2 regions of the Hominilimicola fabiformis genome follow, and region 1 is predicted to be linked to the other one. Evidence: riboswitches for the same ligand, from Rfam matches in the RefSeq annotation. Region 1 holds a riboswitch; the other holds the start of a gene.
What was found. A riboswitch is a leader RNA that binds a small molecule or an ion and turns the genes downstream of it on or off. The one in region 1 is predicted to bind cobalamin.
Positions count from the first base shown of each region.

Region 2: linked by a shared signal. The riboswitch ahead of LKE05_RS00250 (energy-coupling factor ABC transporter permease) and the one ahead of LKE05_RS11690 (prenyltransferase/squalene oxidase repeat-containing protein) in region 1 are both predicted to bind cobalamin.

Region 1 is NZ_JAJEQM010000017.1:57,034-60,457, forward strand. It holds gene LKE05_RS11685 (aconitate hydratase) at 1-1,493, shown strand, start outside; cobalamin riboswitch at 1,627-1,845, shown strand; gene LKE05_RS11690 (prenyltransferase/squalene oxidase repeat-containing protein) at 2,014-3,060, shown strand; gene LKE05_RS11695 (DUF4430 domain-containing protein) at 3,081-3,424, shown strand, end outside.
Region 2 is NZ_JAJEQM010000001.1:58,579-62,002, forward strand. It holds gene cbiQ (cobalt ECF transporter T component CbiQ) at 1-679, opposite strand, end outside; gene LKE05_RS00245 (energy-coupling factor ABC transporter substrate-binding protein) at 669-953, opposite strand; gene LKE05_RS00250 (energy-coupling factor ABC transporter permease) at 968-1,702, opposite strand; adenosylcobalamin-variant (AdoCbl-variant) riboswitch at 1,904-1,975, opposite strand; gene hemL (glutamate-1-semialdehyde 2,1-aminomutase) at 2,127-3,416, shown strand; gene LKE05_RS00260 (radical SAM protein) at 3,413-3,424, shown strand, end outside.

The sequences.
Region 1 (3,424 bases):
GTACATATTACATTACTTGCCCGAAAGTCGTTAAGGTAAATCTTACAGGCAAACTTCAACCGTGGGTTGCCGCAAAAGATGTAATTTTGGAAGTTCTAAAGCGTCTTTCTGTTAAGGGCGGTGTAGGCAAAGTTATCGAATACTGCGGTGAAGGAGTTAAAACTTTATCAGTTCCCGAAAGAGCAACTATTACAAATATGGGTGCGGAACTTGGTGCAACAACATCAATATTCCCATCAGACGAAATAACACATGAATTCTTGAAAGCACAAGGCAGAGAAGATGCATACACACCTCTATGTGCAGACGCAGACGCTGTATATGACGAAGAAGTTAATATAGACCTTAGCAAACTTGAACCGCTTGCAGCTTGCCCTCATTCACCTGATAATGTTAAGTCGGTAAGTGAACTTAGCGGTATGAAGATTGACCAAGTTTGTATCGGTTCATGCACAAACTCATCACTTCTTGATATGATGAAAGTTGCACATATTCTAAAAGGCAAGACTGTTAATCCTGATGTTTCTCTTGCAATCGCTCCGGGTTCAAAGCAGGTTTTGAATATGCTTGCAAATAACGGTGCTTTGGCTATTATGATTGACGCAGGTGCAAGAATACTGGAAAGTGCTTGCGGTCCTTGTATAGGTATGGGACAGTCACCTAATTCAAAGGGTATTTCACTAAGAACGTTTAACAGAAACTTTGAAGGCAGAAGTGGTACAAAAGATGGTCAGATTTATCTTGTATCACCTGAAACAGCTGCTATTTCAGCTCTTACAGGTGTATTTACAGATCCGAGAACACTTGGTGACGCGGCTGATATAACATTGCCTGAAAAGTTCACAATAAACGATAATATGATAGTTCCTCCGGCAGATGAAAAGGATATGGACAGTATTGAAGTACTTAGAGGTCCTAATATTAAGCCTTTCCCTGTATCAGAGCCGTTAGCTGAAACAATAGACGCAAAATGCTCGCTAAAGGTCGGCGATAATATCACAACAGACCATATTATGCCTGCTGGTGCAAAGATTTTGCCATTGCGTTCAAATATTCCTAAGATTTCGGAATTCTGTTTCGCTGTATGTGACGAAAAGTTCCACGACAGAGCACTTGAACTTGGTAAGAGTATAATTGTCGGCGGTTCAAACTACGGACAGGGTTCTTCAAGAGAACACGCTGCACTTGCACCGTTGTATTTAGGTGTTAAGGCAGTTATCGTTAAGTCATTTGCAAGAATTCATATGGCTAATCTTATTAATGCCGGTATCGTGCCGCTAACATTTGCAAATGAATCGGATTACGATAAGATTGACCAAATGGACGAATTGAAGATTGAAAATATCGGTAAGCAAATTGCCAACGGTAAAGTTATTAAGGTGACAAACGTAACAAAAGGCTTTGATTTTGAGGTTAATGCAGATTTGTCAGACCGTCAAAAAGAAATGCTTTACGCAGGCGGACTTCTTAACTATACAAAACAAAATTCATAATGTAATTCAAAATGCGATGCTTTTAGGTGTCGCATTTTTTGTGTTATAAGGTATAAAATATGTGAATGTCAAGTGTAACTTTAGTAATATAGCACATTGACGGTACATATTTTTGATGATATAATACTAAAAAATGAATAATCACACAAAGTGTCGGCTATATTGTATGGGTATAGTCGGTGAAAAGGGAATCGGGTGAGAATCCCGAACGATAACAGTCGCTGTATGTATTGAAGTTTTTATATTTTTTGATGAAAGTCAGTCATTGGGAAACTGAGAAGGCGAATATAAAAATGTTAAGCTCGCTTTATATAATACGAGTCAGAAGACCTGCTTTGATACTGCTCCGTACTTATTGATGTTGTCAATATAGGAGCAGTAGTATCGTACGCTTATATAAATGTATTAAGCGTGTTGTTTGCGTGCCGATATGTGATATACACAGGAAAACTCTGCTGTGATAATTTGAAAAAATTATCACAGCTTTTTTTATTTGATTTTACAGAAACGGAGCGTATTAATGAAAAAAATAATATCTTTAATGTTATCGTTTGTTTTGATTTCATCTGCAAATGCTTTTGCGGTAAGTATTGACGATATAAACAGCGTCATAAGTGATACGGAAAAATATTTATATGATAATTCGAAAACTCCTACCGTATCATCGATAGGCGGTGAGTGGCTGATAATGGGACTGAGCAGAAATTACGGTGATATACCTGTCGGCTATTACGAGAATTATTACAACAATGTTGTCAATTATGTAAAAGAATGTGGCGGTGTATTGCATAACAAAAAATATACCGAATATTCAAGAGTTATAATTGCACTCACATCAATCGGAAAAGACCCTAAAAATGTCGGTGGATATAATTTATTACTTCCTTTAGGAGATTTTGAAAAAACTACTTGGCAAGGTATAAACGGTGCAATATGGGCATTGATTGCACTTGACTGCGGACAGTATGATATGCCGTACAATGCCGATGCACAAATTCATGCAACAAGAGAAATGTATGTTGAAAAGATTATAAACAGTCAGCTTGATGACGGTGGATGGTCACTTTTGGGCAGTGGAGAGAGTGATGTTGATGTTACGGCAATGGCTCTGCAAGCACTTTCAAATTATACGGATAATTCAGAAGTGTCAAATTGTGTGAACAAGGCAATTTCTTTTTTATCGGCAAGTCAAAATAAAAACGGAGGATATTCAAGTTGGGGTACGGAAAATTCCGAAAGCTGCGCACAAGTCATTGTTGCACTTTGTGAACTCGGAATATCGCCTCTTGATGAACGCTTTGAAAAGAACGGCAAGAATTTAGCGGATAATTTAATGTCGTACTATACAATAGGCGACGGTTTTAAACATACATACGACGGTGACGGTTCAAATCAAATGGCAACAGAACAATGTTTTTACAGTTTGGTGTCGCTAAAACGATTTATGAACGGCGATAATTCGCTTTATGATATGAGCGATGTCAGAAATATATCACAAGATGAAATTAATGTGATAAAAAACAGTTTACAGTTTGTAATGATGAATTTGATTTTGCTTAGAAAGTAATAATTTTCAGGAGATATTGAATGAAAAAATATAAAAAGCACATAATTATAGGAAGTATAATTATTGCTGTATTGGTATTTGCGTTTTGGTGGGGCGGAGATGCACCGTCACTGCACGGTTGGAATGTTGAGCCGACGCCGAAAGTAACGGAAAGGGTTATAATTGATGAGGTATATGACAATGATGAAAGTCCTACACCGACTGTAGAGCCAACAATTTCACTCACATCATCTCCGACAGCCGAAAACTCAGAAAAAATTCAAAACAAGCCTACAGCCGACAAACCAATGACGGCAGAGGAAAAAATAGAATTAGCCGAAGAGATTGCAGGGGAACCATACGAAGAAATATATACTCCCGATTT
Region 2 (3,424 bases), on a different contig from region 1:
TAATAACGTTGATTTCGCCGTCATAACCGCGTGACTCCATAGCGGTATACGTTTTTTCGGCTTGATTAAAGGAACGTATAAAAAGGTTTGACGCAAGCTGTGCCGTTGAGTGGTAGCTTACACGAAGATTGCTGTACCCCAAACGTGCGTCTTGAGCGGTGTGTATTCTGTGCGATACGTCAAACAGCACAAAAATGTATCTGTAAATCAGTTCCGCAATTTCGATTATAAAATTCGGTATAATGCTTTTTCTGAGCAAAGTGAATAAATCGACCATAGGCGTGGTAAGTGAAAGAAAATACATACAGCTTACCGCACCGAAACACTTAATCATAACGCGAACAGCCGATAAAAGACTTGTATGGCTCACGCCGAAATAAGTATTGCCGAAATGCAGTGAAAAAAGCATATCGCTTGAATTTTGACCGATTGAAATTGCTATTGCGGCTGAACCCATAATAATAAAAACTATCGGGACAGTCATAAGATGAAATACGTTTTTATACGATGTTTTTCCTATAAAAATAATAAGAAACAGCATAGTAAGCGCAGTAAATACGCTTACCAAAAAGCTGTTTGCCCATATGCAGATAACAAGCACCGACATTGAAAACAGAAGTTTTGAAATAGGTGCAATATTTCTGAGTTTTGAATTATATGCTAATTTATCAATTATCATTTTTCTTTTTAGCTGTTACTCTGCCAAGTACAAAGCCGACAATACCGGCGCCCACTCCTGCCTGAAGACAGAAGAAAAGTGACTCGATTTCACCTGACGGCGGCTCCCAGAACGGCTCAAACCATGGCTCGTAACTTTCGTCCAATTCACTTATGGCGTCTGATGCTTGGTCGTCAGAACCGCCAAATTCGTGACCGCCCATAAACAGTAGCGGTACGGCAATTATAAGAACAAGTATAACTGCCAATATTGTATTTTTAACCCAAAGTTTCATTAATATATACCCCCTTATATAACATTAAGCTGCTTAAGTTCGTTTGTACAGTTCTTAGCCAATACATTGAATATCATAACAGACAGAATACCCTCTGCAATGGCAATCGGAACCTGTGTAACCGCGAAGATTCCCATAAACTTTACAAGTGATGCAAAGAAGTTTTGGTCAGGGAATGCAAGTGCAAGCTGACATGATGTTACCACATAAGTGAATATATCACCTATTGTTGCGGCAAGAAATACTGCAAGACCTTTCGGTGCGTTAAGCTTTTGGCAAAGCTTGTATATACCGAATGAAACGAACGGTCCGGCAATCGCCATTGAAAATGTGTTTGCACCAAGCGTTGTAAGTCCGCCGTGTGCAAGAAGAAGTGCCTGGAACAAAAGCACGATTATACCGAGTAAAGACATAATCGACGGTCCGAAAAGAATTGCACCGAGTCCTGTACCTGTCGGATGTGAACAACTTCCTGTAACTGAAGGGATTTTAAGCGATGAAAGAATGAAAACGAAAGCTCCTGCAAGTGCAAGAAGTATTTTTGTTTTGTTATTCTTTTTTGCTTGCTTTTGCATACTGATACCGCCTGCGATAAGGAACGGTATACATACAACTCCCCATATAATACAGTAGTTCGGAGGAAGATAACCCTCCATAATGTGCATTGCGAATGCGTTTGTCATAGGAATGACAAGCAGTAGTGAAAGCATTGCCACCAATAGTTTTGTTTTCCTGTTTGCTAAAGACATAAATTTTTCTCCTTTTCTTATTATGAAATATGTTTTAGCACACAAGTGACCACTTAAATCAGTTATGAAACTTTTTGGGAGTGCAGAAAACTTGTGATTTTCACATACCAAAAAAAGCCGTAGGGATTGGGTAAATCCTATGGCTTAAAATCTGAATGATTCCGCCATTGACCCATCGTTCGTAGGCACAAATGCGCTCGATTTTCGGCAGGCGATCCGACTGTACGGTAGCGTGACTGTGAGGGAATTTCACCCTGCTTCTCCTTTTGAAAACAAATATAAAAACACTTGTTTACCGAAAACGGATATATTTAGATATATCTTGTCTATTTTAACACTATTATATCGAAAAATCAAGGGAATTGACAATAAATTAAGTAGGGTGTATAATTTTTTTATCTGTTTAGAAAAGGAATGATATATTGTGGATACATCAAAAAGCAAAACAGCCTTTGACGAGGCTAAAAAATATATACCCGGCGGAGTTAATTCGCCTGTAAGAGCGTTTAAGAATGTCGGAACTTATCCGCTTTTTATAGAACGTGCAAACGGAAGTAAGATATACGATATTGACGGAAACGAATATATAGATTATGTCGGCTCATGGGGGCCTATGTTTTTGGGACACTGTAAGGAAATCGTTTTGGAGGCGGTTAAGGAGGCTTGCGATAAAGGTATGTCTTTCGGTGCACCTTGCCTTGCCGAAACGGAGCTTGCAAAGAGAATTTGTTCGCTTGTTCCTTGTGTTGATGTTGTGAGAATGGTTAATTCGGGTACGGAGGCAACTATGTCTGCGATACGTCTGGCAAGAGGTTACACGGGCAGAAATATAATAATAAAGTTTGAGGGCTGTTATCACGGACACAGCGACTCGCTTCTTATAAAAGCCGGTTCGGGTGCGGCAACTTTCGGAAGTGCGTCATCGGCAGGTGTGCCTGAAGATTTTGCAAAGTATACGCTTGTTTTACCGTACAATGATATTGACGCAATAGAGGACGCATTTGAAAAAATGGGTAATGAAATTGCCGGAGTTATAATTGAGCCTGTAGCAGGAAATATGGGTGTTGTACCGCCTAAAGACGGATATTTGCAGAAAATTCGCGAGATAACGAAAAAGTACGGAAGCGTGTTTATTGTGGACGAGGTTATGACGGGATTTAGATTATCTGCGTCGGGTGCAATAGGCAGATTTGGTTTGGACGCGGATATTGTCACATTCGGAAAAATTATCGGCGGCGGTATGCCTGTCGGCGCATACGGCGGTAAACGTGAGATTATGGAATTTGTTTCGCCGACAGGTCCTGTTTATCAGGCAGGTACATTGTCGGGTAATCCGCTTGCAATGGCGGCGGGTAACGCACAGATTAAATATTTGCAGGAAAACCCCTATATATATGAAGAAATTGAACAAAAGGGTGCATATCTTGAGAGTGAATTTAAAAAGTCGGCTGAAAAATATGGTGTGAATGTTCGTGTAAACAGAGTAGGCTCAATGATGAGTGTATTCTTTACGGACAATGACGTAACAAATTTCGAAACCGCGTCAAAGTCGAACACCGAAAAATTCAAAGTATACTTTAACGAAATGCTTAAACAGGGTATTTATCTTGCACCGTCGCAATTTGAGTCGCTGTTCTTGTCTGACGCACATACTAAGGCTGATTTGGAAAAGACAGCGGCGGCATTTGACAAGGTTATGGAAATATTGCGATGAATTATTAC